3 regions of the Solibacillus sp. FSL W7-1464 genome follow, and region 1 is predicted to be linked to each of the others. Evidence: predicted binding sites of a transcription regulator. Region 1 holds the regulator's gene; each other region holds the start of a gene.
The links. Region 1 encodes LexA, which represses DNA repair genes until DNA is damaged. Its sites were predicted from a motif close to CGAACATATGTTCG; they were not measured.
Positions count from the first base shown of each region.

Region 1 (10,782 bases):
TGGAAAATGGCGGATGGAGTTTAAATGACTATCATTACATTCACCGACAACGATATTGACTGTCCCGGTAGAAATTCCAATCTCTTCGTTTTGTTCAAGTAAATATTGAAGTGTCCCCTGTGATACATTCGGCACAGCGAATGTATTGGTGAGCATAATCGGTGACTCGATTACGCCGAGTTCATCTACTTGAACAAGCCCGGTTGTTTTCCCGAAGCCGTTTAATATATAACTGGCTGCTGTCACCTTTTCCCGAAATAGATTGCCGCGATGCGGTAAAATAGCTGTTACGCCGGTACAGGCAGCATCACCTGAATCATTTAGTGCATAATCCAATGTTACATGTCCGACACTTACACCATCTATATCGGTGATGCAGTTTTTATCCCCTGGAGGCAATTGTCCAATCGTAATACCCATTTCCCGTACTTTCATTGTCTGTTCTCCTTTGAAATTTATGTAGATGGTTTCATCGTATACAACTTTCCCCAAAATGAAAATAGAAAAAAGATGCATCCTTAATTAGGTCGCATCCTTTTTCATCATGTAAAATGAATTTATTTTCTATTAATACTTCTGAATCCTGCATGATTCTGCAAAATCAAATTTCCAAAATCCCTCTTGTCCAACGATCCACAAAGCTTTCAAAAGTAATGCCATATTTGTTATACACTTCATGATAAACAAAGTAAATTCCAAGTTTGTCTAGCAACTCATCACTAATCCGCATTTAAATCACTCACTTTCAATTATTAGATGATGGACTATTCAGCGCCATGCAATCGATTCATATCTATTTCTAATCATACCCAGAGTTGCGAACGTTATTCAGAAACAGACAATGCAAATATTTTGAAAGAGGACTCCTTTAGTTCACTAATTAACAAACTGTTACAATTTTTTCACAATCTTTTTGAAAATTGATGCGAATCCTTCCAGTCAATTTAGTAAGATGGATGGAATGACAGCATTGGAGGGACTCTAATGAGGAAATATAGTTTATTATTATCTATTTCAATTTTATTGGCTGGATGTGGAGATACGGTAGCAGACTTAAAAAAGGCGGCATCAGGTATTAGTTCAAAGGCAGATGAAGCAGCTTCAGCAATTTCAATCGATGTCCATTCTATTCGAGCTACTGAAATTGAATTCAACAATCATTCTTTTACTATTAACGATTTATTTAAGACTATATTACGCGATGTCCAATGGGAATATGACGATAGCGGTGAAACACAGCAGTTGAAAATTACAGGCACTTGGCAAAATAACGGCCTATTTACACAACATTCATTTTCTGCGAGCCAAAAAGAGCGCTTACAAGAAAACGGCCAAGTAGAAGTCATTCTTTTATTTATCAGTGACACAATCGATGAAACCAAAACAAAAGTAACCATGCAATTGGATGGGCAGACACTTGTAGAAGAAGATGGGCAGGACACCCTTCATCACTTTTATAAAATTTATACACAATAAACCCTTTGTTTAGTATTAATGTATGAGGGAATATAAATACCATCTAAACTTTTAGGAGGTCATATTATGTCAAATGGATTTACAGATAAACTAAAAGGCGCAGCCAATAAAATTAAAGGCGAAGTTAAGGAAGAAATCGGTAAAAATACAAATGATCCCTCACTACAAGTGGATGGCCAGCGAGATCAGCTTAAAGGCGAGGCACAGGAAAGAGCTGCTGAAGTTAAAGATAAAATCACTTCAAAAATCGATGAGTACCGAAAATAATGTTTACCGAAACTAGTAAATTCGTATTTACTAGTTTCTTTTTTTTGCGTTAAAATAGTTAATAAAATCTATTATTCATTATGTACTTTAGACTCAAATAAAAGGGAAATATTTATATTAATATAATCTCACTTTAAATTCATAGGAATTTTGTTATACTTTAGTTAACACAATACTTTTTTAAAGGGGAAGTTAGAATGACCATTGATCAATTTATACCCCTATCAAAAGACCGCTTATTTAATTGGCTAAAAACCTTAAGTAACCAGCTTTCGAAAGGATCGCTCATCATTGATATAAATGATGAAAACTTATCTATTTTACATGCTAATCCACATTTTTTGAAATTTACATCTTTTGAAATGCATGAATTGCTCCATCAAAATATCAACATATTGAATGGTCACAGAACAAACCAAACTTCAATTGAAGAATTAAATTTACATTTAAAATCAGGTGTAGCAAAAAAGTTTACGATTTTGCACTATATGAAAGAAGGATCCGCTTTTTGGAACTCGATTACACTGCATCCGATTCGGAATGATGATAATGTCATTCAATATATTTTATTAACTTGCGAAGATACAACAGAAGCAGAGTTAAATAAAATGGTTTATAAATTGGAGCATGAAGTGTATGAAGCAATCGATCATGAAGACAATCTGCAATCGATTTTAAATTTAATTACTGAGAAAATTGAACTATTCTATATTCGCGATGTTTATTGTGCCATACATATTTTCGGTGAAAATTGTGAAATTAAATCGTTAGGCACACATTCATTGCCATTACAGATTATTAATGTACTTGATATATTGGAAATTTCGCCTAATACCGGTCTGAATTCGAACGCAGTTTATTTAAAGGACTTTACAGACAAAGTACAGCACAGAGAACTTTTCAACTGTTGGAATCTTAATTATGTTCAAGGCTCATGGACAAAGCCCATATTAACTCCGCAAAATGAAGTTAGTGGCATTTTGACCCTGTTCAATCAGGATGCAACAGAGTTAAAGCAAATCGATATCAATTATTTAAACCGTTTGGCTCTGCTGATTCAATTAGCCATTAAATATGCCGAACAAAAAATTGAGCTTAGCAGACTTGCCTTTTTTGATGTTGAAACAAATTTACCAAACCTTCATTATTTTAAATCTGAATTATCAGAATGGATAAATGCCGGCGAATCAGGAGTTGTCGCCATCCTTCACCCTACTGAGTTTAATAAGGTTGTCGATTTATACGGAAGAAATGCAGGTGCCGATATACTGCGACAAGTGGCAGATCGTATGGAAATTGATTTCGCACATGGTGATACACTAATTTCTCGTTTTTCAAATTCGCTCATTTTAGGAAAAGTAAGCGATAATGGGTGTTTCCTTGACTGTAATCAGCATCTTGAATCTTTGACACAAATGCCTTATAAAGTCGACGGGAACGAAATCTACATTACATTAAAAATCGGCTATACAAACTTTAATCAATCAGTGACGGTCGAGCAGAGCATCCATCAGGCGGATATCGCCTTATCCAATGCACAGAAACGAACTGGGACTAGCTATTCTATTTACGAAGATAATAGTACGAAACAATTGACTGAGGAAATGGATATTCTCAATCAATTGGCCTATGGGCTGCAACATGAGGAGTTCGAAGTCTATTTGCAGCCTAAAATTAACTTCCAAACGATTGAAGTGGAGGGTTTTGAAGCACTATCTCGATGGAACTCAAGCAAACTTGGTTTTATTTCACCGGTAAAATATATCCCGATCGCAGAACAAACCGGGAAGATTAAAGCGATTGATTTACTGAATTTCAAGCAGATCCTTGTCTGGCTTCAAAATCGTATAAATGAAAACAAAAAGATTTTACCGATTGCACTCAATATATCGCCGGACCATTTTTACGATCCGGATTTTCTGCAAAATATAAGGGATATATTTTATCAATATAATGTCCCGCCGCATTATATAAAGTTGGAAGTAACGGAAAGCATTGAATTGGTGGACTTTAAAAATGCAAAAGAGATTTTAAATCAACTAAGGCTTATGGGTATTGAGTGTTCAATCGACGATTTTGGAATCGGTTTTTCTTCATTAAGTTATTTGCCGCAGTTGCCTTTTTCTGAAATCAAAATTGACCGCAGTTTTGTTAGTGCAATGAATGAACCCGGGATGTATGCCATCGTACAAACGATCATTCAATTGGCGAAAAATATTCAAATGCGCCCTATTGCCGAAGGAATTGAAACCGAAGAACAATTGGCGATGCTTCAACAACTTGGCTGTCCTGCTGGTCAAGGCTATTACTTCTATAAACCGATGTCTATTACCGAAGCAGAACAATTGCTGGACACTAAAAAAACAGCTGACGGGAATTAATTACCTTCCCTCAGCTGTTTTCTTAGTTTATAGTGTTCGGTAAATCTTTTGATAAGAATGCGATTAAATCATGTAGATTTTGCTCGCTCACTCCATGACCTACCGGATATGTTCTGAATGTAACATCCGTGTCATAGTCATTGAAAAAACGGACGGCATGCTCTGCCCATTCAATCGGAAAATCATAATCATATTCACCGTGAGAAATAAAGATTTTAGATTCGTCCATTGTTTTTTTACTGTATTCAAGCGCAGCGAATTCCGGTAAATAACCGCTTAATGCTGCTGTTCCACGAATCGCATTGCCCATCACCATCGCAAGAGACTGTGCCATCGCTGCCCCCTGGTTGAAGCCGACAACATAAATTTGCTGTTCATCCAAATTGAATTCCCAAATAGCTTCTTTAATAAATAATTCAATACCTTTCAGCACTTTATCAAAGATTGCACGATTCGGTTTACCCTCTTCTTCAAATGTATAAAAAGCATAGCCGGGACGATGTTTAATCGGTCCTTGCAAACTAAAAATATGGCAATTTGTTGAAAATGAATCAACAAGTTGCACTAAATCGTTTTCATCGCTCCCTAACCCATGCAGCAAGAAAATCGCAGGTTGCTTATCCGCATCTGCTTTAGGTGCTTTGTGTAAATAATTAAATGGTGTGTTCATTTTATATCTCCTTTTAAGAAAGCGTCATTTTATTGACAAGCTGATCCGTGTAATAAGCCATATAGCCATCCAGCATTTTGATTGTTTCCTCAATATCGCCTTCTGTTAAAATATGTGCATTTTTAGCACAGGCAACTGTTAAAAAATCAATACGGTATGCATGCTCCACGGATGCATAGGCATAATCGTATATCACATCTCCATCTTCTACTTTTAATGCTTCATATTGCTGATGGAATGCTTTCTTGTAATCGTCCATTTTTTCTCCGACACTGTTGCGGATTTGCATTTGCTGTGCCAGCAGTTCATTTTCGATATAAGAAACGGGTGGCACTTTTCCTGAATTGAATGTTTCCCGAACAAGATCTGTCCATGCCATTTTATTTTCCACGTAATACGCAATATTTAACATTAATCGATCATAAAAATCAGTCGTTGACGTGGAGGAAGCTCTTTTTTCATCAATATTTTTTTGAAGCATTGTTTGGAATTTTTCAAGGTCCGCTTTATTCGATAGGAAAAAAAGTGTCTGTTCGATATATGTAGTAATTTCTTTTTGCTTATTTTCTGCTGTCATTATTCATCCACATCCTTCATCTGATAATTCCATATTTCTTTATCATCGTACCATTCCTTAAGTAAAATCGCACGTTATCCAATTATTTCTACGGCATATTGTATCTGAAATTATCCCTTTTGCCAAAGCTTTTTTCTTCTCACTCTCAACATTTTACCGCGGTTCCGACTGATATAGAAATAAAAAAAGCCACTTGCCATAGTAGACAAGTGACATTTTGAACTTCGAATTAAAGTGCTTTTACTTTCGCAACTACATTTTCTACTGTGAAGCCGTATTCTTTTAACACAATTTTCTCCGGAGCCGATGCACCAAATTTATCGATTGCCAATACATCTCCTTCAAAGCCAACATATTTATGCCAGCCAAGTGATGCACCCATTTCAATTGCTAAACGTTTTGTCACAGCTTTTGGTAATACAGATTCTTTATATTCCTTCGACTGTTTTTCAAAACGGTCCATTGATGGCATCGATATAACAGATGCGTCAATTCCTTCTTTAAGCAATGCTTTTTTCGCTTCTACTGCCAAGCCAACTTCAGAACCTGTTGCAATTAACAGGGCATCCGGAGTTTCCTTAGATGAAGGTGAAACAATATAAGCGCCTTTTTCAACACCTTCGTATACTGTTTCTGTTGCAACATCCAATACCGGCAAGTTTTGACGCGACAACACTAAAATAGTTGGCGTTGATTTGCTCTCTACAGCTAATTTCCATGCTGCTACAGATTCATTTGCATCTGCAGGACGGATTACTGAAAGATTCGGCATTGCACGTAATGATGCTAAATGCTCGACTGGCTCATGTGTAGGACCATCTTCACCTACAGCAATTGAGTCATGTGTAAATACATATGTTACAGGCAATCCCATTAGTGCAGATAAACGAATTGCTGGACGTACATAGTCAGAGAATACAAAGAAAGTACCGCCAAATACGTTTAAACCGCCATGTAACGCCATACCGTTCAGCGCAGCACCCATTGCAAATTCACGAACACCAAACCAAATGTTACGGCCTTCCGGTGTTTCAGCAAAGAAATCGCCAGCGCCCTTAATTGTAGTTTTATTTGAGCCTGCCAAGTCCGCGGAACCACCGAAGAATGATGGTGTTGTTTTTGCAATTGCATTGATTGCATCACCAGAAGATGAACGGGTAGCTACTGCTGTACCTGCTTCATATACAGGTAATTCAGAAGCAAAGTTCTCCGGTAATTTATTTTCCATTGCGTTGACAAATTGTGCTGCCAGCTCCGGATATTCGTTTTTGTAGCTTTCGAATAATTCATTCCATGCTGCTTCTGCTTGTACACCTTGTACTTCGCTTGCCGCTTTGAATGTATCATATACTTCAGTTGGGACGAAGAATGGCTCGTGCTCCCAAGCATATGCAGCTTTTGTTAAAGTAACTTCATCAATACCTAGTGGCGCACCATGTGAATCTGCTTTGCCTGATTTGTTAGGAGAACCAAAACCGATAACAGTTTTCACTTCAATTACAGTTGGACCGCCAGTATTTTGTTTCGCTTTTTCAATTGCTGAATTAATTTCCGCAATATCTGTACCGTCTGTAACTTTTAAATAGTTCCAGCCGTATGATTCGAAACGTTTTTGGATGTTTTCCGAAAATGACTTTTCTAAATCACCATCAAGTGAAATGTCATTTGAATCATATAGTACAATTAATTTATCCAATTTCAAGTGGCCTGCAAGAGAAATTGCTTCTGCAGCGACACCTTCCATTAAATCTCCATCACCGCATAGTGCAAATGTGTAGTGGTCTACAATGTCTTTACCTGGCTTGTTGTATGTTGCTGCCAAGTGGCGTTCAGCCATAGCCATACCTACTGACATTGCAATACCTTGTCCTAATGGACCAGTTGTCGCTTCCACACCAACTGTATGACCATATTCAGGATGTCCCGGTGTTTTTGAATTCCATTGACGGAAGTTTTTGATCTCTTCCATCTCTAATCCGTAGCCACCTAGATGCAATAAACTATATAAAAGCATGGAACCATGTCCAGCTGATAATACAAAACGGTCGCGATTAAACCAATTAGGGTTTTGCGGGTTATGGCGTAAATGTTTCGTCCATAAAGTATAGGCCATAGGTGCAGCACCCATTGGTAAACCAGGGTGACCTGAATTTGCTTTTTCTACTGCGTCGATTGATAGTGTACGGATTGCGTTAATTGCTAACTGATCCAACTGTTGTGTCATTATGTGACATCCTTTCCTCGTACGATATTTATACCTTTTATAGTGTAGACAAATTTCCACAAGAAAACAATAATTTCTAAAAACGTCCCGTAAAATATGTCATACTTTATATTAAATGTGACATATTAATGAAAAGTTATTAGTTTAAGAATTTCTTCTGTGATTTAATCTGTTTTAATTTTTCAGGTGTCACATCATTGCCTTCTTCATCGATTACTTTCACATGTTCGATTGTATCGCGCATTGTTGTACGGAAAGTATCTAAATATTCTTTTCGCAGCGCTGTACGTTCCTTAGCCTGCTCTTCCGTCAATTTACCTTCTCTCGCTAATTTAGAAAGCTCATTAATACGAGCTAATTTTTCTTTTGATAACATTTGAATCTCACCTTTCTTCCTACCTATTACAAAGGTATAAAAAAAACGACTTGAAAACAAGTGTTTACTCTTCAAGTCGCTCCATATATTCAATATATCTTCTATGTACGGTCGCTTTACTGATAGAAATGCCCAAGCCCGACAAAGTCGTAGCTATTTCCGCAAAGGTTAAGCCTTTCTGGCGCAGCTGAACAATTTCTTCGACAGGGACTTCTTTTCGTTCACGCCCTTCAATATTGCCGCGATTTTTTAAATTATTTTGCGGCTGGTAGCCATTCTCGACAGCGCGGCGCATTCCCCGGCGAATTTTCGCATTATGCATACGACGCTGATACTCTTCGACAATCGCTAAAATTTCGAGCAGCATTGTATCCATTTCGTTTAATACGACAGGACCTGCATCATTTAATGTATAGACCGTCGCTTCATATTTTTGCAGCAGGTGAAGCACTGCCATCCGGGCATTCCCTCGCCCTAAACGAGTCTCATCCTGTACAAATAGTGCTTTAATCCCGTACTCTTTCATATAGTCAAGCATGTCGAGCAATCCGTCCCGATCAACATCATATCCGCTATGCTGATCCTTGAAAATCTCCACATCTTTATAGCCGAATGATTTTGCATATTTTGTCAGCTCCTCCTGCTGACGCACCAGTGATGTTTCTTGTGTATTTTTATCCGTACTGACACGGCAATAAATAACTGCTTTAGTTTTTATCATTGTTCCCTCTCGCTACTTTAATCGATTGCATATCGGAGGATTCATTCAGCTGAGCAATGTATTGTGAATCTTTTTCTACAGGTACTACCAATACTTGTCCTAATACAACTTTTTCATCCAGCATTCCGTTTTCTTTTTTTACTTCATTAATCCAATCATGCTTAGCCATTTTACCACGATATTGTTCTGCCAACGACCATAAAGTATCGCCATGCTCTATGCTTACGTGTTCGTATAATTCAATATTATCGTCCTGCATCATGAATAAAGCCATCATAAATACAGAGAATAGCAGAAACATTGATGTGAAGCCGTTTAATTTAACTTTTTTCATTGGAAAAACCCTCTTTCGAATGTATGTTCGGAATGTTTGTTCTCATAATAATACGAACATATGTTTTTGTCAACCGTTTTTTCGAACTTATGTTTGCATTCGTGTTCGCATACTGCTATACTTACCTTAAGAAAAATAGCATGATAAAGAGGTGAGTTAGTTGACACAAAAAATTTCAAAACGGCAGCAAGCTATTCTAACTTTTATAAAAGAGGAAGTTCGTTCTAAAGGCTATCCGCCATCGGTTCGCGAAATTGGAGAAGCAGTAGGTTTAGCTTCCAGTTCAACTGTCCACGGGCATTTAGCTCGTTTAGAAAGTAAAGGGCTTATCCGCCGTGATCCTACAAAGCCGCGTGCCATTGAAATATTGGATCAAGAAGAGATTAACATCGCGAAACAAGGTGTCATTCATGTTCCGTTGATCGGTAAAGTTACTGCCGGTCTGCCTATTTCCGCAATTGAGGATATTCAGGAATATTTCCCGTTGCCGGATACATACGGCTCACCGGAAGAGGAATTATTTATGCTTGAAATTATGGGTGAATCCATGATTGAAGCCGGGATTTTAAATGGGGATTATGTGATTGTCAAAAAGACGTCTACTGCGAACAATGGAGAGATTGTGGTAGCCATGACGGAAGATGATGAAGCGACTGTCAAGCGCTTTTACAAAGAAAAAACTCATTTCCGCCTACAGCCTGAAAACAGTTCGATGGAGCCGATCATTGTCAACCAGGTTTCTATTTTAGGTAAAGTAGTCGGCCTCTACCGAAATATCCATTAACCACTAACTTGCCATTCTAATAGAATCGGCAAGTTTTTCATTTAAATAAAAAAACTCAGCCGTATAAGACTGAGCCTTTTGTTACTTATTGCATGCTTCTACAAAACTTTTGAATAAGCGCTGTGCATAAACATCTCCGTTCGGCGACAATTCTTCCGGATGCCATTGTACCGCTACACAATATGGATGTGATTCGTGTTCAATCCCTTCAATGATGCCGTCCTTTGCAACTGCCGAAACGACGAGCCCTTCCCCGAGCTTTCCGACCGATTGATGGTGAAATGTATTGACACGGAATGAGTCCTCTTTAAAAATTTCTTTAAACTTTGTTGTCTTTACTTCGACTGTATGTGCCAATTCCCCGCGCTTTGAAGGTTGTTTATGTAAAATTGTATTCTCGACCTGTGATGGTATATCCTGAATTATCGTCCCTCCAAATGCAACATTCATTATCTGTTGTCCGCGGCAAATACCGAGAACAGGCATTTGTCTTTTATAAGCTTCATTCATTAATAAAAGATCGCTGTCATCACGTTTTCTTACAACACTTCCAATATGCCGGTGCGGTTCTTCACCAAACAGCAATGGATCTATATCGGCCCCCCCTATTAATACGAGACCATCAATTAGATTTAATAACGCATCTATGTTTTCTTCTGTAGCATTCGGTATACAAATTGGAATACCTCCCGCTTGTTCAATTGAAGTTAAATATCCGTTGTTAATATCCAATTTTTTATCAAAATCATACATTGTTAATCCAATAATCGGTTTCATTCTTTTTATCCCCTTATAATTTATAGATAATTCCAATAATTTAAATTATACTATTTCGTTATACTAATTGACTACAAAAATAAAGAAGGATTGCACAATCGCAACCCTTTATTTCTCAAACAATTTCCATTTGTTTTATAAAATACTGTTTTATCTCTTTCCAGTTATGAACACGCATGAAACCATCTTCTGATC
Region 1 covers NZ_JBBORC010000001.1:2,472,202-2,482,983, forward strand. The annotation lists gene MKZ25_RS12250 (P1 family peptidase) at 1-435, opposite strand, end outside; gene MKZ25_RS12255 (23S rRNA methyltransferase) at 985-1,476, shown strand; gene MKZ25_RS12260 (CsbD family protein) at 1,543-1,743, shown strand; gene MKZ25_RS12265 (sensor domain-containing protein) at 1,941-4,124, shown strand; gene MKZ25_RS12270 (alpha/beta hydrolase) at 4,147-4,794, opposite strand; gene MKZ25_RS12275 (DNA helicase) at 4,808-5,371, opposite strand; gene tkt (transketolase) at 5,601-7,595, opposite strand; gene MKZ25_RS12285 (DUF896 domain-containing protein) at 7,735-7,971, opposite strand; gene MKZ25_RS12290 (YneB family resolvase-like protein) at 8,036-8,692, opposite strand; gene yneA (cell division suppressor protein YneA) at 8,679-9,026, opposite strand; gene lexA (transcriptional repressor LexA) at 9,187-9,810, shown strand; gene MKZ25_RS12305 (gamma-glutamyl-gamma-aminobutyrate hydrolase family protein) at 9,892-10,587, opposite strand; gene MKZ25_RS12310 (5' nucleotidase, NT5C type) at 10,703-10,782, opposite strand, start outside.

Region 2 (10,782 bases), 580 kb from region 1:
ATTTCTGTACAGGACATTTCTCACTAAAAATAACCTTCCTAACTTTGACGAGTTGAGGAAAAAACGAATCAGCTTCTAACTGTGTTAGAGGCTGATTTTTATAACTTCACTGTTATGATGAAATCTCCCCTATTCTATTATGAGGAGTGAGGCGATGACGCTTGGTCAACATATACGCGTATTCATTTGTGTCGTAGTGATGGGTTGTATTGTCGGCTTTGTACTGAACGGGGAAGAAATTGAAACGGACTCCCCTTATATCGATTATGTAAAAGCGCAGCAATGGCCTTTTAACGAAGAGTTGCACATTGCTGAAGTATTCGGTGGCCATTATGAATTGACCTACTGGGAGTACTTTACCGCGCGAAATGGCCAGCATGTCGTTCAGTTTACTGGAACGAATGATGAACAGCAGGATATTTACCAGTTTGTCGTCGAAAAAGATTATACGGGATTTACGATCGGTGCGGTCAAACAAAATAATATTCTTTTGCCGCCTGAACAAAAATGGACCTTTGTAAAAATGCTCACGAATAAAAAAGCGTCAAAATCCGGAGAATTTCTTGCCGGAATTTGACGCTTTTACTATACTTTTTTTCTATAAAAAACAGGAATATTCTCCTTAATATTTCATGATACAATAGAAAAGCAGCATCCAGCTGACTCCTTTTGTAAAGGAGGTGTACTACTGTGTCTTATCCATCACGCAAAGAAAAGGCTAAGGCTGTTTCGGAAAAAAAGCGTAAGGAAAAACTCGCCATTTTTCGTTATGCGACAGACATTTTTCGTATTGTCGATACCATTTATCGTTTTTTCCGGATGATGCTGTAAAAAATTTATTTTCACCACTTAGACTCGCCATCTAGGTGGTGTTTTTTGTTTCATTAAAAATGAATAAATAAAAAAGCGATTGGGGGCCACCCAACCGCTCTGTACTACTGTAGATCCATCACGCATGAATCTTACTAACTTCATTGTATGAAAGTATGCCTTTCATGTCAATGAATTACTTTTATCATATGTTTTGAATTCGGCTATTATACATGAATCCCTACTCCGTCTTTTCAACATAGGCGCGGCAGATTGCTCCATCGCCTTCTGTATCAATCCGTAGTGAACCATTTGAATAACGGTCCGCCCTCGTTAAGGATGTCACTGAAATCGTTTCCTGTATGCCTTTGTCGGTCTCGATTGTAATTGTATTTCTAAAGTTGACAACTAAAATTGTATAAATACGGTGCGGGTTCGATTTTAACTCTTTTAAAATAACGACACCGCGTTTTGCACGGTTGCCCAGTTCCAGTTCCGATAACAGCATTCGTTTAACGGCACCGCGCTGTGTGACGATAACGAGTTCCTGTTCCTTCTCGGGATTTAACAATGCAACCGCCGCAAGATACTCGCCCTCTTTAACAATAATTCCTTTAACGCCTGCTGTTTTTACCCCTGTGACCGGAAGATCTTCCATAGGGAAACGGATTGTATAGCTTGTGTTCGTAGAAAGCAATACTTCTTCCTTATCCGTAACAAGACGCGCAAAAATCATCTCGTCTGCACCTTTTAAATTCATTGTCTTAATCGGTTTCGAATAACGAGTGACGATATAATCGGCAAGTGCCGAACGCTTGATTTGCCCCTCTTTTGTAGCGGTGAATACATACGTATCCGGTTGTTCGAATGTTTCAATACCGATGACTTCGATAATTTCTTCATTTGGGTCAATCGGCACAATACTTGAAATGTGCTGCCCTAGATCTTTCCAGCGAATATCCGGCAATTCATGTACCGGCTGGTAAATGTAGTGCCCTTTGTTCGTAAACAGAAGTAAATGATGCTGCGTATTCAAGTTCGCTTCATACAGTAAGTAATCGGAATCTTTCATCGCAAAATCCTTGCCGTTGGATGCACTGTGTGAACGCAGACTTGTACGTTTTACATAGCCGTCTTTTGTCACGGTTACGACAACTTCCTCACTTGGCACCAATACATCACGCGTTACTTTAATTTCTTCGATTTCAGCTTCAATTGTAGAAAGGCGAGGTAATGTAAAGCGTTTTTTAATGTCATTCAATTCGGACTTAATAACACGGATCAACTTCTTCTCGTCCTCTAAAATGGCTTTCAGTTTCACAACAAGCTCATGTAATTCATCTTGCTCTTTTTGCAGTTGCGTAATATCGGTATTCGTCAAACGGTAAAGTTGAAGGCTGACAATCGCTTCTGCCTGTTCTTCCGTAAAGCCGAATTTTTCCATAATGTTATTTTTCGCATCGCGTTTATCTTTCGATGCACGGATGGTTTCAATCACTTCATCTAAAATGGACAAGGCTTTCATAAGACCTTCAACGATATGTAAGCGATCTTCTGCTTTTGTTAAGTCATATTGGGATCGGCGTCGCACAATTTCCTTCTGGTGATCAATGTACGCATCCAACATGAGCGGCAATGTCATCATCATTGGACGACGGTTATGAATCGCAATCATATTGAAGTTATATGAAACTTGCAAATCCGTCGATTTTAATAAGAAGTTTAATATCCCCTGTGCAGGCACATCTTTTTTCAGTTCGACAACAATTCGTAAACCATCACGGTCCGATTCATCGCGAATTTCGGAAATACCATCTAAACGGCGGTCATTTACGCGCAGCTCGTCCATTTTACGAATCATGTTGGCCTTATTTACTTCAAACGGGATTTCGGAAATGATAATCTGCTCTTTATTGCCTTTTAACTGTTCAATTTCTGTACGTGAACGGACAATGATTTTCCCTTTACCTGTTTCGTACGCTTTTTTTATGCCGTCAATACCTTGAATAATTCCGCCTGTAGGAAAATCGGGACCTTTAATAACGGTCATCAGTTCATCGACTGTACAGTTTTTGTTGTCAAGACGCATTAAAACCGCATCAAGTGCTTCCTGCAGATTATGTGGCGGAATATCCGTCGCATAACCGGCCGAAATCCCTGTTGCGCCGTTGACTAATAAATTCGGGAAACGAGATGGCAATACAGTTGGTTCCATATCCTGATCATCGAAGTTTGGTACGAATTCAACTGTATTTTTGTTTATATCACGTAATAGTTCTGCGGCAATTGCTGAAAGTCGCGCTTCTGTGTAACGCATTGCGGCCGGCGGGTCTCCATCGACAGAACCGTTGTTACCATGCATTTCGACAAGCATTTGACGACTTTTCCAGTCCTGGCTCATACGGACCATCGCATCGTATACCGAAGAATCTCCGTGCGGGTGGTAGTTACCGATTACATTTCCGACCGTTTTTGCTGATTTACGGAACGGTTTATCAAACGTATTACCTTCATGGAACATCGCATATAATATACGACGCTGTACAGGTTTTAGCCCGTCACGTGTATCCGGTAATGCACGGTCTTGAATAATATATTTGGAATAGCGACCAAAACGGTCACCCATTACTTCTTCTAATGGCAGATCTTGAAATTTTTCAACAAAACTCATTATTCGTTAACCTCCTCATGCTGGATGAATTCATTTTCTAAAATGCTTGCATCCTCTTCCATGCCGAAGTTGACGTTTGATTCAATCCATTTACGGCGGGGCTCTACTTTATCGCCCATCAATGTTGTAATACGACGTTCTGCACGGGCACCATCTTCAATTTTTACGCGGATTAATGTACGTGTTTCCGGATTCATCGTTGTATCCCAAAGCTGGTCGGCATTCATCTCACCTAACCCTTTGTAGCGCTGAATAATATAGCCTTTGCCGATTTTTTTCGTTGCGGCACTCAGCTCCTGTTCAGTCCAGGCATACATAAGCTCCTGCTTTTTGCCGGACCCTTTCGATACTTTATAAAGAGGCGGCAACGCGATATACACTTTCCCTGCTTCGATGAGCGGACGCATATAACGGTAGAAGAATGTCAGCAATAACACTTGAATATGGGCACCATCTGTATCGGCATCGGTCATGATGACCACTTTATCGTAAGCGGCATCCTGCACCGAAAAATCAGCTCCGACACCGGCACCGATCGTATGGATAATCGTCGCGATTTCTTCGTTTTTCATAATGTCCTGCAGCTTGGCCTTTTCGGTATTGATTACTTTACCGCGCAACGGCAAAATCGCCTGGAATGTACGGTCACGGCCTTGCTTCGCTGAACCGCCAGCCGAATCACCCTCTACTAGGTATAATTCATTTCTTGAAGCATTTTTTGACTGTGCAGGTGTCAGCTTACCCGACAGAAGCGTACTCGATTTTTTCTTTTTCCCGTTGCGGGCATCATCACGTGCTTTACGTGCAGCTTCACGAACTTGTTGGGCACGAATGGCTTTACGCACTAATGAAGCCGACAGCTCGGCGTTTTCTTCTAGTACATACATTAATTGCTCTGAAACAACGGTATCAACAGCAGCGCGTGCTTCAGATGTACCAAGCTTCCCTTTTGTCTGCCCTTCAAATTGCAGCAGATTTTCAGGAATACGTACAGAAACAATTGCTGTCAGGCCTTCACGAATATCAGTGCCTTCCAGATTTTTATCTTTTTCTTTCAGTAATCCAATTTTGCGGGCATATTCATTGAATACACGTGTTAAAGCCGTTTTCGCACCCGTTTCGTGCGTACCGCCATCCCGTGTACGGACATTGTTAACGAACGACAAAATGGTTTCGGAATAGCCGTCATTAAATTGCAGCGCGAACTCCACTTCAATTTCCTGAATGGTACCTTCTACATATTTAACCGGATGCAATACATCTTTTTCTTCGTTTAAGTATGTGACGAATGCTTCAATACCGCTTTCATAATGGAAAATTTCATGCTGTCCTTCTCCGCGTTCATCGATCAGTTCAATTTTTAATCCTTTTAATAAAAACGCAGATTCGCGTAAGCGCTCTGCCAAAGTATCATAATTATATTTAACGACAGAAAAAATCGATGGATCTGGCAGGAAATGTACAAGAGTTCCTGTTTCCTTCGTTTTTCCGATCAAATCAAGCGATGTAGCAGGCTTTCCGCCCTTTTCAAAGCGCTGGCGGTAAATTTGGCCGTCACGGTAAATTGTTACTTCCAAAAATGTTGATAAGGCGTTTACAACTGATGAACCTACACCATGTAAACCACCACTTGTTTTATAGCCGCCTTGTCCAAACTTTCCGCCTGCATGAAGGACGGTGAAAATAATTTCCGGGGTTGGTTTGCCCATTTTATGCATACCTGTTGGCATACCACGACCATGGTCACGCACGCTAATACTGTTATCTTCATGAATCTTCACGATGATATGATGTCCATATCCAGCAAGCGCTTCATCCACTGCATTGTCTACAATTTCATACACTAAGTGGTGAAGACCTCGACTATCTGTAGAACCAATATACATCCCTGGTCTTTTGCGTACGGCTTCTAAACCTTCTAATACTTGAATGGCATCTTCATTATACGAAATACCGGTTTGGTTTTTTACCAAATGTAATCCCCTCCAAAAATACAAACAAACGTTCTATTTACTACCTAATCGTACGCTCAAATATGCATGATGTCAATGTTTAAAGGTACGGATTTAGGCTTTGCAAAGATTAATTGTATCATCAAAAACGAACGTTTAAAAGTATATCCTATAACAGTGAACAGTAAATTGTAACTTTTTCCCTATTTTTTGCATTGGGTGAAAAAATAATACCTCTTTCCTTCTATTAAAAAACATTGTAAAATATTCAATACATACTATTAGTACCAAGTAGTAATTCTGAATTCGAAAGGAGCACAACACTTGATCAACGCGTTAATTATTATTTGTGCTTATTTAATCGGTTCCATTCCATCAGCTTTGTGGATTGGCAAAATTTTTTACAAAACGGATATTCGACAACAAGGCAGCGGCAATTTGGGAACAACCAATACATTTAGAGTATTAGGCAAAAAACCGGGCATCGCCGTTCTGCTCATTGATATATTAAAAGGGACGGCTGCGGTTTTGCTCCCGTTACTGCCTTTTTTCGCAGACAGTACGGTCCACCCTTTAATTTTGGGTGTCATCGCGGCTGCTGGCCATATGTTCCCGATTTTCGCTAGTTTCCGCGGCGGAAAAGCGGTTGCTACAAGCGGTGGCGTAATTTTAGGCTATAATTTACCGTTATTTTTAATTTTAATTATTGTATTTGTCATCGCCTTAAAGTTAACGAAGATGGTCAGCTTGTCTTCTATGATTGTATCCGCTGCGGCCGTTATTTATGTAATTGTTCATTGGATGGTGACAGGTGAATATGCATTGTTCATTTTAGTTGTCGTTCTGGCAGGCTTTATTTTTTACCGGCACCGTGAAAATATTAAGCGGATTAAAGCCGGTACTGAACCGAAAATTAAAGGATTTTAAACAATTGACTGAAGGGGCTTCCTTTCAGTCTTTTTTGTACTTGCAATTTAGAACGCAAGCTTTGTAAGTTTTTTTCATTTACTGCATAATGGCAGTAGAGGTGAAATATATGGAAATCAGATTATCAGAAAAAGCACTTAATTGGTTTAAACAAGAAATGGAAGTAGAAAAAGGTGATTTTATTCGCTTTTACGCACGATATGGAGGTTCTTCACCTTTTCATGAAGGGTTTTCGTTGGGAATGACACGCGAGCAGCCCCATGAAATAGGCATCGAAACGGTAGTGGAAGATGTTCATTTCTATATCGAAAAATCCGATGAATGGTTTTTTAATGAACATCATTTAGTTGTAGATGTCGCCGATTCATCCGATGAATTACGTTACTCATACGAAAAATAAAGAGCCCTTTTTCCGCTTCTTCATGCGAACACTTTGCCGGTTAAAAAGTTCAAATGTTTCGAATTTATTGTAAATCCGTTTTTGCCGATTCAATCGTTATAATGAGTAAGGATTATATCGAGGATTGATGAGGGATTACATGTGAAAGTGAAACAGGAACTTTATTGGCGCTGCGTATTTTTTATTGCAGGCATCATTGTTTTATCATTAGGCGTCGCATTGACGATTAAAGGACAGATACTTGGCGTCGGGTCATGGGATGTCCTTCATATCGGATTACAAAAAAACTTGGGCTTAACGGTCGGCATGTGGTCGATTATTTTAGGCTTGCTCATTCTGGCTGTAGATACGTTTTTCACGAAAAGATTGCCGAAAGTCGGGACTTACTTGGACATGTTCCTGACAGGGATTTTTATTGATATATTTTTGATTGTATTACCGGATGCGAATACACTGTTAGAACAAATATTGGCATTTGCTGTTGGCGTTGTCCTGCTGGGCTTCGGCTGCGGGATGTACATGGTAGCGAACCTCGGTGTAGGACCACGTGATACGTTAATGCTGCTGTTGGTGCATCGTCTTGGCTGGAGTGTTAACCGCGCACGCACGACAATGGAAGTAACGGTTGCTGTTGTAGGTTTTATATTGGGCGGACCAGTTGGAGTCGGTACAGTATTTATGGCGTTCGGCTTAGGGCCTGTCGTACAATGGGCGCTCAAATGGAACGGAAAGCTATTCCACCGCGCAGCAGGTGTTGAAAGTGTCGTTATATAAATAATGGGGAGAGCAGGCACTATGCGTTTGCTTTCTTTTTTTATATTTAAATTATTACAATTTTCAAAAAATACTTTCGAAACAATGGAAAAAAGTGCATAGTAGTAAGTGGAGGTGTTTTTAAATGATACATATTGAAAATATCCATTTATATCGCAATGACAAACAGATTTTAAATGATTTAAGCTGGCATGTACAAAAGGGACAGCATTGGGCTATTTTAGGGTTAAACGGCTCCGGCAAAACAACGTTGCTGAAAGTCATTAACGGTTATATTTGGCCAAATGAAGGTAAAGTACAGGTACTGGGTGAAACATACGGGAAGACATATATACCGAAACTGCGGACGCGGATTGGCTGGGTCAGCAATGCGATGATCGATAACTTCAACTGGCAGGATAACGCGATTGAAATCGTGCTCAGCGGAAAATTCGGTGCCCTTCGTCTGTTTAATGATGTGACGGAAGAAGAAATTGATCATGCAGTTTCGGTTATGAAACATTTTCACTGTGACCATTTAGCGAATAAATCATTCGAGCATTTGTCACAAGGTGAACGGCAGCGCGTACAGATCGCAAGGGCCGTTATGGCAGATCCGGAAATTCTGATATTGGACGAGCCGTGTGGCGGGCTGGACTTGATCGAACGGGAAAATCTGCTGCAGACGATTGAACAGATCGCAGAAACTGAAAACGGCCCTACCCTTATTTATGTGACGCACCATGTAGAAGAGATTCTGCCTTGTTTTAGCCATGTCCTTTTAATGAAGGACGGAAAAAATGTCGAAGCCAATGCACGGGAAGTTGTTTTAACAGACGAAGTATTAAGCGATTTCTTCGGGCGGGAAATCAGTTTGCAGATCGAACGCGAACGTGCCTGGGTCGCAATCAAATAGAACGAACCAGCAGGAGTCCATCTCTTGCTGGTTCGTTTCATTTATAAGCATTAAATATGATATTCAATATTTTCATCGACGTAATGCCATTCATATGGCGTTTCTTGATATACGTAGTAGTTCAGCCAGTTGTAGAACAACAGATGCGAATGGGCACGCCAAACATTTTTCGGTGCCTGCAGCGGGTCGTTATTCGGGAAATAGTTGAGCGGAATGTCCGTATTGTCCGGATCCTTCTCCATGTCGCGGAAGTACTCATCCGATAATGTCGTTGCATCATATTCCAGATGTCCTGTAATCATAATGTGTTTATTGTTTTTCGATTGCACGATAAACACGCCTGCATCATCCGAATAGCTTAGTAAACGCAAGTCGGGATGTGCCCGTACTTCATCAATCGAAACCGATGTGTGACGTGAATGCGGTGCCACATACTCATCACTGAAGCCACGTACTAGATCTACTGTTAAATCCGTAATCACATGGGAATAAACACCGGAGCACTTCTTCGGCAATTCGAATTTCCCGATGCCAAAATGGTGATAAAGAGCAGCTTGAGCGCCCCAACATATATACATGATCGAAGTGACATGTTCGTTTGCCCAGTCCATAACATGCGTAATTTCATTCCAGTAGCCTACATCTTCAAAGTCCATTTTCTCTACAGGCGCACCCGTAATAATGAGACCATCAAAACGACGGTGCTTTACTTGGTCAAACGTGCGGTAAAATGTATCTAAATGCGATTTGGAAACATTTTTTGATTCGTATGTAGCCGTGTTTAAAAATGTCACATCTACCTGTAATGGTGTATTACCGAGTAAGCGCAGCAACTGCAGTTCGGTTTTTTCTTTTTCAGGCATTAAATTAAATACCAAAATATTTAACGGTCGAATTTGCTGTGTTTTCGCACGGTCTTCCTCCATGACGAAAATCTTCTCTTTTCTAAGCAGTTCACCCGCCGGTAAATGTTTCGGAATATTAATCGGCATTCCACTTTCCCCCTCATAAACTTTTTCAATAAACTTTTAATAATCTGTGATGTTCAGGCATTGCATTGTTTTACGAGCGAAACGACCCGTTCCAGAACAATATAAAAAGCCCCTCTCACTCCAGCAAATCAGAATTGAGAGGGGCTTTTACCCGTTCTTATCTGCCAAGGTCAACACCTTGCTGGAAGTAGCACCTTTCTAGTTGGACTAGAGGTTGCTGAAGCATCATTGGGCCAAGTTCCCTCCGCTTCTCTTGATAAGTCTATTAAATTGTCATTAGTGTAACATGTACTTTGTAATTTTGCAATAATTCCAAAAATATTTTACTCTTCCTGAAGCTGTTCTTTTTCTATATTGAATAAGATTGTTTCCAGTCGTTCATCCCATACCCGTGTCAATGTATTGTATACCCGCACAAAATGTCTGTTTTCCTTTTGATCGAACAGTAAAAAACATAGGACCGGTATATCATTAATCTGGATCGATTCCGTCGAAACAATACTTGTAATAGAATGCGGCACTTCCTCTTCCGCTACGGGTTGTTCGGATAGTTGCTGTTGAATGAAATCAATGAGCACCGTTTCTTCTATCGCTTCGATCTCTTCTGTTTCGATTGTCGGGAAAGGCTCCGGAAACTCTTCCAAATCCGCAAATTCCTCCAGATCGCCCTCCAATGGCTGCTCATGAATCGGACTGTATTGAATAAAATAACTTGTTTCTTCAAGTTCCTCTTCAAAAATGCCCGATTCCAGCTGAGCATTCCCTTTAGCGGTTAGCGCAAATTCCTGTTCCTTCACAATCATACCCATTCGTAACATTTTATTCGTCAAATCATGAATAAATAACGGTTCCACCAATAAAATTTCGGCTAATAGCTCCACATTTTTCAGCTTTGCTTTCTCAAATGAAATGAGCATCATCTTCATTAAAATATCCATGGCATTACGTATCACCGGATGATATTTCACTTCCAATGTGTGAATCGGAATGGCATATTGCATTTGCTTTTTGATTTCAATGGATGGGTTTTGGCTGAGTTCTTTCTGCAGCTGTAAAACTGTATTTTGTAAATCCATTCAATCCAATCCCCCTGTTTCTAAACAGCAAAATAGCCGTCCTGCTCTTTTACTGTCGTTAATACATGGGCATACATATCCCGTGTTTTCGCGCTTTTTGGACGCTTTGTAAACATTTCGGTACTGCCGATCATAATGAGCAGCTCCCGTGCGCGGGACAGTGCAACATTCAAACGTCGGTAATCTTTCGCAAACCCGATTTCTCCGCGCTCATTGTCATGATTCCGCACCATGCTGACAATAATGACATCCATCTCCATCCCTTGGAATTTATCGACCGAGCCT
Region 2 covers NZ_JBBORC010000001.1:1,892,376-1,903,157, reverse strand. The annotation lists gene MKZ25_RS09300 (solute symporter family protein) at 1-27, shown strand, start outside; gene MKZ25_RS09295 (hypothetical protein) at 155-577, shown strand; gene MKZ25_RS09290 (hypothetical protein) at 691-831, shown strand; gene parC (DNA topoisomerase IV subunit A) at 1,052-3,481, opposite strand; gene parE (DNA topoisomerase IV subunit B) at 3,481-5,454, opposite strand; gene plsY (glycerol-3-phosphate 1-O-acyltransferase PlsY) at 5,758-6,360, shown strand; gene MKZ25_RS09270 (HesB/YadR/YfhF family protein) at 6,470-6,760, shown strand; gene MKZ25_RS09265 (YczE/YyaS/YitT family protein) at 6,902-7,534, shown strand; gene MKZ25_RS09260 (ABC transporter ATP-binding protein) at 7,659-8,429, shown strand; gene metA (homoserine O-acetyltransferase MetA) at 8,480-9,421, opposite strand; SAM riboswitch class I at 9,576-9,684, opposite strand; gene MKZ25_RS09250 (nucleoside-diphosphate sugar epimerase) at 9,745-10,497, opposite strand; gene MKZ25_RS09245 (AAA domain-containing protein) at 10,518-10,782, opposite strand, start outside.
Region 2: a site for LexA is predicted at 5,476-5,489, ahead of parE (DNA topoisomerase IV subunit B). Genes of this name have one in related genera too.

Region 3 (10,782 bases), 1.7 Mb from region 1:
CGGTCTGTAAATGTAGGGATACCTAGTGGTCTTGTATCACCAGTTTTCTCTGGGATATGAATACGACGTACTGGTTTTGGTTGATAACTTTCATCTTTTAGCGACTCAATAATTGTTTGAATCTTTTCTTCCCCAAACCCGTCTGCCGTTTCTTCGTCGATACCTTTTGTTGCACTACCTTTGTTTTTGTATATCTTTGTATAGGCTTTTATATAAAAATCTTCGTTGTATAAATGTCTGTACAAACGGTCAAATTCAAACCCGTCCTTCATTGCTTGTTTCGATAGATTGTATAAGACAATTTCTGAACTTTGCATAGAGCATTTCGCTCCTTTCTTTATTGTTTTATACGTTATAAGCTGCTCCCCTTCGCCATGTAATAGGCTTTCCCTATCTCGGACTACTACGGGAGCTCCGTTACCATATTGGATATTCAGTACCTCTGTACATAGCCTTTTGGCGTTCCAACTTAGGTAATCCCCATTTAGTATATTGTATACAGGCTCGATTCATTGTCGGAAGGAACGTTCATCCTTTTCTTCAATCTTGAAGTGTGTCTATTCTTTATAAATCAGAAACTAGACTCATGCCTCAATCTATAGCACTCGTCCATGTTCAGTCGCAAGCATCTAATACGCTGAACAGAATAGATTCCAGGCTTCAAACGGTTTCCTGGATGGTTTCAACATGACCCCACTTGGACTGTTCTTCAAGCAGTTTAGCCTTCTTCCTCATATGAATCTTTTCTATCTCGCCATTCAGTCGTAACCTTTCCGTTTAGGCTAACTTATGACTTTAACCGACATGCTACACTCCCTCTTTGGTTTCCCGCCAAGATAAGTCGGCTGATATATAAACCGTTTCTGTAGTTTATTCACCGCCAAATGGTGAAATATACAATACCCTTATGGGCGCACAATCGACTGTTTCACATCGCCGACCATAAACATATTCCCGTCCTGCTCACCGCCATTTTTCACAAGCTGCAAAATTGTTTCCTGCAAGAAATTGACATCCTGATACTCATCAACAAGCACTTCTTTGAAACGCTTCTGGAAATTCAATGCCACATCGGATGGCTGTGGTGGTGTCGACCTGCTTTCTTCATCTGTCAAAATTTCCAATGCATAATGCTCCAAATCCGAAAAATCAAGCAGGCCGCGCTCTTGCTTCGCCTTTTTAAACGCTTCACTGTATTCGATCGTCAGTTTTACGAGCGTTTCCAAAATAGGTTTCGTCGCCGCCATTTCCTGAACATACAGCTTCGGATGACGTGCAAAAAATGTTTCCTTCAAATCCGTCAACATTTCTTTTGCTGTATCACGATGATTTTTCGCTACCGCATAATATTGCTTATCTTCCTCAGTATCCTTTTTCGTCAACGGCTTGATCCGTCCGAACTCAACAGCGGGAATTAGCTCATATGCCTGTTCCCATGTGCTTTCTTTCATCGCTTCAAGTACATGCTTAACCCCAGTATATTCTGCTTCAAACAATGGCTTGTTTTTCTCTAAAGCAGGTGTAACGGATACAATTTGCAAGCCTTTTTCAAGACGTGTGGCAATTTCTTTCAGGCTTCCTATAATAAACGGACGAACTTCCTTTGCGATAACCAGCTCATCGATCGGACTTTCCGGATCAATATCGTATTTCTCCGGCAATGCACGCAGCCATTCATACGGGTTTGGCTGAACACGGGATACTTTATACATTTCCTGCAGCAACAGTTCAATCGCCTGGTCACTGCGGTCAGATGCAAAGCTGTCGACCAATGTGTAAAGCTCCTCTTTCGTGAACAAAGTTTCCATATCGCCCCGGTATGCCTTTTCAAGCACATCCATCAGTACATCATCCTGCAATAACGAAGCCTCCTCTGTACTTGCCAGACGGAAACCCGGGTCCAGGTCAATCGTGTATGCATATTCACGGCAAATCGACAGACAGAATGAATGCAGCGTTGAGATTTGCGCTTTGTTCAATAAACTTAACTGACGGCGCAGAAAATGGTTGCCCGGATTTTGGGCAAGTTCCTTTTCAAGCGCTTCTGCCATCCGGTTGCGCATTTCCGCAGCCGAGGCATTTGTAAACGTTACGACGAGCAGCTCATCCACATCAATTCGCTTGTCTTCAGGCGCTAAAATCTTTTGGATCAGTCGCTCGATCAATACCGCCGTTTTTCCTGAACCGGCCGCTGCCGATACTAATATGTCATGACCGGATGCATAGATGGCTTTCCACTGCACATCTGTCCATTGAACATCACTCGGCTTCGCTGGAATTGTCATCTGCACATACCACCTTTTTAATGTTTTCAAATACTTCCTGTTCCGGCTGTTTCTTGATTTCGTTGTAGCTGTTGCCTGTTTCCGACTGGTCGAACTGGCAGACCGATTTAAAGCTGCAATACGTACAAGCTTTTTGATTGCCTAAGCTGTACGGCTTAATTTCCGTATTACCGCGGTAAATTTCATTGCCCGCCTGGCGGAATTTATAGTGCACAAATTCCTGCAGGTTTTCCATCTGCTCCTGCTCGATCACTTTTGAGGAACGGCTGTTAAATTCCGGATTCTCTCCGCTTTTAAACGCTGCCGGTACGATAATCGATGTTTTACTCGGCTCGAGTGACTTATCCATCAGTTGCGCCACTTCCACATCTTTTACCATATAGCCGCTTAACTTGAACTTCTCCTGACGCAAACTTTCCACGCGGTCATACTGCTCATAGTCCTCTGTCGGAATGAGCGGATTGTGCACATGCAGATAGAACATCCCGGCTGCCTGGACAATAATATTTTCCAGCTCCGATAAGTCCTGGATGAACTTACCTTCACGTGCGATGATCGGGATATTTTTCATTGCTACATCTAAATATGTCAGCAGCTGCAGCGAAATTCCGTTATAAACTTCGGTAAAGTCAAGCTTGCGTCCGCTAGATTTATAGTCAATTACACGCAAATACAGGTTTTCCGCATCTTTATACGCATCGATTCGGTCAATTTGCCCGCGCACATACATTTTGCGGTCATGTTCCAGATCGATTTTCAGTGCTTCCAGCGGATTGCGGTCATCCTGTTCCGTATTTTTGTCGTCGCGCTTCCCGAACGGTTTTTCATGGGCAATCGCTTTAAACTTCGACAGCTCACTTTGATTAATAAGTGCATAAATTGTACGTGCCACGATTTTCACAAGTTTCGTTTTAATGTATTCAAAGCGGTGACTGCTTTTTAAAATGCTGTACGAAAAATAATCCGCCAGTTTTGAAATCGTTTCATCCGCCTTTTTATAGCACGCTGCATATGTCGTAAGCGGGATCGATGGCTCTTTCTCGGATAGAATCGTCCGGATTGCCTCATGGAAAAGATCGCCCATCGCGAATGTTTCCAGCTTGAATTCCGTACGCTCCTGCAGTTTCAGCCCATAGGATACAAAATGTGAGTACGGACAGCTGTAGAAGCGTTCAATACGAGATACACTTGCCAAAAAGTCTTCTCCATACAATGCCGTCGCTACTTCTTCGGTTAGCGGTTCTGCTTCATTCGTCGTATATAACGGTTTTTCCACGACGTTCAGCACATCTTTCCAGTTCTGTTCCCGTTCATAAAATGCTTTTAATGCCGCCCATTCTTCGGTTAGCGGACGTCCCTCATGCTGAGCCTGCTTCAGCTGGGTCATCAAAAAGCCGATTGCCGGTGACGGATGCTGTAAATAATTGAGCACATTATCGTGTTGAAGCTCATCAAGCGGGTCCATCACGATTTGCCGATGCGGCAGTGTGCGAATTGTTTTTTCCTCGGGGGTGCCACGGTTTTCGGTAATTTCGAACATATTGTGCAGGCGGTTAATATAAAGCGATGGAAGCTTACTTTTACTTTCCTCGTCTGCATTGGCATACGTAATATATAAATATTGAGTCGATGAAGAAATCGCCCGGTAAAACAGGAAACTTTCCTGCAGAAGTCTGCTTTTTATACCCGGTGCCAATTCCACATCGATTTTCTCAAATGTTTCACGCTCGTCATCAGATAGCAGTCCTCCCGCTTCCATACGCATCGGGTATACCCCGTCATTAACACCGATTACGAAAATTGCCTTTTTATTGTCAAAACGCGCAAACTCGACTGTCGAAACGGTCACTTCATCCAATGTCGGCGGCACACTTGCAAACTCCAGTGTTTCAAAGCCTTCATCCAAAATTTGTGCAACTTGTTCCAACGGCATAATTTTATCGCCGAACATCAGGTCAAACTGCTCCAAAATATGAATCCAGCCATTCCAAGCCTGTTCATGCTCCAATGACTGATGAAGTGAATCGGCCTGCTCTTCCTGCTCCTGCATTTTCAGCAGTTTCTTATAAATATCAAGCTGCTCCATAAACTCATACAGTGCCACTACAATTTCACGGCCTGTTTTTTTACCTTTCAACCGGTTCTGCAATGCCAGTACCGGCTCCCGGATTAAGTCACGTACCGATTTTAAAAGCTGCTCGTGCTCCAGCTCATCTTCTGTCTGAATCGCATTTACTTTTTCAAGTGATTTAAAACGGCGATAATGCCATACTTCATCTTTCATCCAGCGGTCATGAACAATGCCCTTTGCAATGACGAAATTCTCCAAAATATCCGCTCTGTCCCGCATTGCGACTAAATTCGCTCCATAGGGGAAAAACAGATCTGTTTTAATGCTTCTGAAAACCGGCTCGTATTTCCAGTTTGTCGTAATAATCTCCATTACGGATCGACTAAATTCGATCAGCGGATGATAAAGCATCGCCCGCTTCTCATTTGAGAAAAACGGAATTTCGTATTGGGTAAAGGTCGTGCCGATAATCGCATCATATACATCTGCCTGGCGGTACATGATCCCGATGTCTTTATAGCGCAGCCCCTTTTCCAGAACAAGCTGTTTAATTTCCTGGGCAATACCTTGCACTTCTGCACGCGGGTTTACACCTTCCAATATTTTCGTATGTCCCGTTGATTCGACAGGTGTATCCGTAATTTTGTCGAACCGATGTTCAATATGCAGCAAGTCCCGATTTGTCGCACGGTAGTTTACTTCTAAATGAACACGCGGCTCCTCTTCAATATCAATCCCTCGTTCGAATCGCAGTTTTTGCAACTCATTCTTTATTTTGTCATATGTCATTGCTGCTCTGTAAAACACGGAACCTTCCAGTAAATCCATTTGCGGGTCTTCCATTGGGAAAACAATTGTGACACGTTTTGCATAAATAAGAAGCTCTTTTAAAATGGCAAATTCCTGTCCATTAAAAGATACAAACCCATCCAAATAAATGTGGGTATTGCGCAAGCTTTCCATTTTCGGTATACGCTCAATTAAAAGCGGGAAATAGCCGTCGCCATCGATATATTCCGTCCCGATGCGCTCATGCAGCTGCTTTAAAATAATGTTCAGATCATGCAGCTTATGCAACAGTACTTCACTTGCACCATTTAATCTTAATGATTCGATCAGCGGGTCGATTGTTTCCACATCGATATGATATTGACTGAATTCCTTTAGAATTTGCTCGACTTCTTTCGTAAAACCGGGTTTACCTGCAGCGCGTTTAAATAACAGGAACTCTTCCTGATGTTCTTCCAAAATACGTCGCAACAGCATGCGGTAACCTGTGCCATCAATCCGTTCGTGGGCGATACCGCCTTCATTTTGCAGTACAAACCAGGCCAGTCGTTTGAATGTCATAACCTGCGCACGCATCATTCCTTCAATGTCATAATTCGTTGTTAGCTCATATTCCGTTGTAAACGACATTTGGTCAGGAACTAATATAAAAATTGGATGTCCAAATATATTTGTTTTTAAATCATCGACAATTTCACGGTGAATCAATGTTGTTTTTCCCGTGCCTGCCCGTCCTGATATGACTCGTAACGTCACAAATCCCACCTCACTTCTATTTCTTTCTTCTATTATAATATAAGAATGCATGTTCGCGCATTAATTGCAACCATACAAAAAAGCCCTGTCTTTTCACAATTTGTTAAAAGACAAGACTTATAGTTTTTCACTTTTGTTTTCGTAACTTTCCAATCTCACGCAAATCCCTTTCCACACGCTTATTTAAAATGTGTTCGATCAATTTGCCGATTCCCCAAATGATTAAAATAATGACAGCTGAAATAATAAGTTTTACAGGAGAGGTTAAAATATCACGTAGATCACTGCCTAAATAGCTTATTAAAAAGATTAATATCGGTTTTGAAATAAGGAGTGTCAAAAAATAATATTTCTTTTTTATATTGGATAAACCTGCAACCGTATTGACAACTACAACAGGTGTGAATGGTAGGCACAGCAGTACAAACAATGGTGTAAATCCTCTAATATCCACCCAGTTAATCAGTTTCTTCACTTGCTTCTGCTCTTTAATCCGTCTGAAAAGGCGGTATTTTCCGAACATGCGAATCATTAGGAAAAACATATAGGAACCTGCGACCGTTCCAAGCCAGGACAGTAAAAAGCCCCAAAACAAACCGTAAGCTGCAGCATTAGCAATGATGATTACAAACAGCGGCAATATCGGCAAAAATGATTCTAAAAAAGTTAATAAAATCCCGAAAAACGGACCTAACAACTTATATTTCTCTACAATTGTTTCAATATTATCGATTGTCAGCCAATCTAGCATAACCGCTCACCCCTACCAAAAACGATAAAAATTTCTGAATTTACAACAATGCTGTCTTTGTACAATTTTATATTAACATAAATTGTTTATACCCGTTTCAACAAAAAAAAAGAACCTCGTTTTAGCGAGATTCTATTGAAATTAACTAACAACTAATAACCCGATTTTGTGGTTATCATCACGATGGACAACATGCTGGGCAAGACGCAACTCGCCGGAATGATCAAGCACTTCCAAACGGCAATGGGCAGCATTAATCTGCAGTGCTTTATACAAATCTTCTTCTGTAAAAACATCTTGTCCATTCACACGTTTAATAATTTCACCTGCGACAAGTCCCATTTTTTCTGCCGGAGAATCCGGTAAAATGCCGGCAATCATCACACCTTTATCACTGCGTACAACCGCATAACTGTGGCGGTCCTCTGAGCGGCTATAATGTATACCAATAATTGTACGGGAAATCGCGCCTATTGCTAATGCAGCAGCACCGAGTACCGGTAAAAGGTATGCGGCCAACCCGACGATGAGCACAAATTGCCCTATCATTATTATTACACGTCCCATTTGAGGATAAACATTCATCGGCAGCTTTTGGCGCACCATCTGCTGGAAGCCGATAATAAACGGGAAAACAATGATTGAAAACTGGTCTGCCCCGATTGTAAACTGTGGCCAATATGGCGCAAAATTTTGAATGCCTTCACCTGGAATAACAGTAAATACCGGCAAAATCCAAAGCTGTTTACTAAAATACCCTATCCCGTTTAATCCACGCTTTGTTTTCTCCACAATCGGTGAAGCAAAACGGGCACCATAACGGCGAATTAAAATTCCTTCCGCCATGAGCAAGAGCCCCGTCATAATCGGAACGGTCATAACAAGTTCGTCCGTAACATTTCTGCCTGCCAGTTCGATAGGTCCGAGTGTATATGACCAATCCTGCCATTGCATCCAAACGATTCCACAAAACGCAACCGCCATCACAATCGCCGGCGATAATAATTGATACATATAAATGATTAAACCTGCGAAACTTACAATAAATACAATTGTCAATAATTCGAGTGATACTGTTAAGCCTATAACAAGACTAAATAAGGAAATAATCACGGACAGCATAAAACCCATCGCAAGCATATTATTCAGCTCGGACCAGCCACCTAGTATCCGTCGGTTAAAATACCTTCGTTCGCGCTTCACTCGGCGATACCCTAAATATACTGCGGAAATGATGGCGACATAAAACAAAGGATTTATAAAAAACCGGCCAATCCCTTTTAAAATTTCAATCAAAACTGTTCCATCCATATTCTCACCTACCGTACGAATAATTGTACCAAATCCTTTCCGTAATGCGTAGTCCCATTTGTACCGGAAATGAAATAAAGGCTTGATGGGAAAATTGGCGATCTAGGGGGTGAGTTAAATAAGACGGGTATCTTTCAGACTGTTTTCTAAATAAAATATTCAGCAAATAAAAAAAGCCCATTTCGTTTAAGAAATGAGCACCCAATCTCCTTTACACTATCCATCACTCAAACTGATGCATAATATAACTAATCGCCATCTGCAGCTGCATGTCGTTTACTTTCGACTGTTTGAATGTCTGCAGTTCTTTCGTTAATTCATTGAAAAATACTTCATCCATATAGCTTCCTTCTGCAATATCATGCTTATGTCTGAAGCTTTCCACTTCCTGAGCTGTATCCTTATCAAAGAATCCATCTGTCCGGCTGATAGCGTAGCCCAGTTCACTTAAAATACGCTGGCTGTAGGCAACTTCTTCACTGTATTCTCCCTCTTCATAGCGCCCTTTCAGAATTTTTGTTTCCACACTGTAAAGAGGATGCTGTGTCACTTCGACATCCGGCTCGATCCCAACATCATGAATCCACTTTTTAGAAGGAGTAAGCCATTTGTTCGTCGATAATTTTACTTCTCCGCCATTTTGAAGGTCCCATGTTTGCTGAACCGTTCCTTTACCGAAGCTCGTCACCCCAATTATGACCGAACGCTTCCAGTCCTGCAGGGCACCCGCAAACACTTCACTGGCTGATGCGCTTCCTTCATTTTGGATAAGTGTTAAAGGCGTGTCGCGCAGCCAATTTGCGTAAGGCTGGAACTGCTCGACTTTCTTTGTTTTCAGCGGCTCTGTTACACCGTCATGATTTTGCATGTACGCAAAGATTTTTTCTTTTTGCTCGAACATGCTCATCATTTGGGTAACACTATGTAAATAGCCACCTGGATTGTCCCTCACATCAATGATTAACCCTTCCACTTCCTCCTTAATTACACCATCAAGAGCCTCTTTCCACTCCTCTGCTGTTTTTTCGCCAAATAGATTGATCGTTATATAGCCGAGTTTTTTTCCTTCTACCTCGAGGACTTCAGCTTCCACCGTATCATTTTTCAAGCGTTCCCTTTTCATGACCAACTTTAAATGCTGATCCATATCCGGGCGATAAATGACAAGTTCTACTGCTTCCCCTTCTTTGCCATACATCAGTTTACGAACTTCCCCCATTGATTTTCCGTCAAGTCGTACCTCATTAATTTGTACAAGCTCATCCAATGGTCGAATACCCGCTTTTTCTGCAGGCGAGGCTTTAATCGGAGCCACGACGATAATCTTGCCGTTTGCTTCTGCCAATTCAACGCCAATGCCAATTCGTTCACTTGCGAGTGTCTGTTTATGTAATGCTGCTTCCTGCTCCGAATAATAAGTGCTGTAGGGGTCGTTTATTGCATTTGCCATCCCTCGCAGTGCACCTTCCACCAACTTTTCAGAATTGACATCATAAACAGATTCGCTCGTTATTAATTGATGCAGTTCATTGACTACCGCAAAATCTGCCTGCTCCTCCTGTGGCTGCGCCTTTATTTTCAACACGCCATAAACAATCACTCCAATACACACCATCACAACGACTAATAAAAAAATCCGACTTTTCCGCACGAATTCTCCTCCGTTCCATAAAATTTATGAAGCAAATGAAAGATTCATACTTATAAAGTCGAATTTAAACGTAACAAAATGAAGATAATTTTAGATTTCAAGTATGCGAACCCGAACCTTAATCCAGTTGCATCACATTTTCCCGTAATGCGTCCAAATCCAGCGGGCCAATGATCTGCTTCTGTATTTTCCCCTCTGTATCAATCATATAGGTTGTTGGCATCGTCAAGATTTCATACTGAAAGGCGACTGCTTCGGTTTGTTCCAAAACGATCGGAAAGGTGATATCATAGCTTTTTAAAAACTGCTCAACACGCTCCAGCTTTTCGTTTGCATAGGTCATATTAACACCGACAATTTCCACATTGTCTTCTTTACGGTATTTTTCATAGTATTTTTGCATATGCGGCATTTCCGCTTCACATGGAGGACACCAGGTCGCCCAGAAATTCAGTACGACACGCTTCCCTCTTAGCTCCGACAATGTCAATGGCTCGCCCTGTAAACTATATAATGTAAAATCCGGTGCAAACTGACCTTTTTCAAGGCCCACTTCTTCGCCCAGTTCAACTTCTTTCCCTAATGCTTGTTCGTTGATTGCAGTACTTTGATCGATTTCAGCTTTTATGTAAGTGCCAAGCATCGTGATGACAAGCACTAAAATAATACCGATTCCAATATTCTTTTTCATCAGCTTCACCCCATCATTTCTTCCTACTAGTACATTATCATAACTTTTAGATAATTATTCAAACCGGATTAATTTCTTTTTTGGAATTTACGTATCTTATATTGGGAAAGGAGTAAGTCTACTCTATGCCAACTAAAGTTAATCAATTGACGGAAAATCGATTAGCTTCTATTATAAATAAATTAAGCACCATAATTAGGAGTAATGAAAAAATTCCAAACACTGAATTTATCTATGAAGATGCCCATACTTACTTCAGGAGAAATAAATTTTAGTTCAGTTTAAACAAGGGGAACTTTTATGGAAAACTTTTATAAAGAAGTTTTAATGAACGTTATGAAAGATATGATTTTTATTCTTAAAGTTGAGAACGATGATTTTCTTTTTCAATTCATTAATACTGCTGTAATGGAACGTTTAGATTGGTTTAACGGTATGATTGGCTCCAGCATTATGGATATTGAACCTGCGGAAAAA
Region 3 covers NZ_JBBORC010000001.1:764,980-775,761, reverse strand. The annotation lists gene ltrA (group II intron reverse transcriptase/maturase) at 1-317, opposite strand, end outside; partial or broken gene MKZ25_RS03620 (UvrD-helicase domain-containing protein) at 918-2,285, opposite strand; gene addB (helicase-exonuclease AddAB subunit AddB) at 2,260-5,901, opposite strand; gene MKZ25_RS03610 (TVP38/TMEM64 family protein) at 6,029-6,652, opposite strand; gene MKZ25_RS03605 (PDZ domain-containing protein) at 6,794-7,963, opposite strand; gene MKZ25_RS03600 (S41 family peptidase) at 8,187-9,614, opposite strand; gene MKZ25_RS03595 (peroxiredoxin family protein) at 9,733-10,305, opposite strand; gene MKZ25_RS03590 (sensor domain-containing protein) at 10,606-10,782, shown strand, end outside.
Region 3: a site for LexA is predicted at 5,944-5,957, ahead of addB (helicase-exonuclease AddAB subunit AddB). Genes of this name have one in related genera too.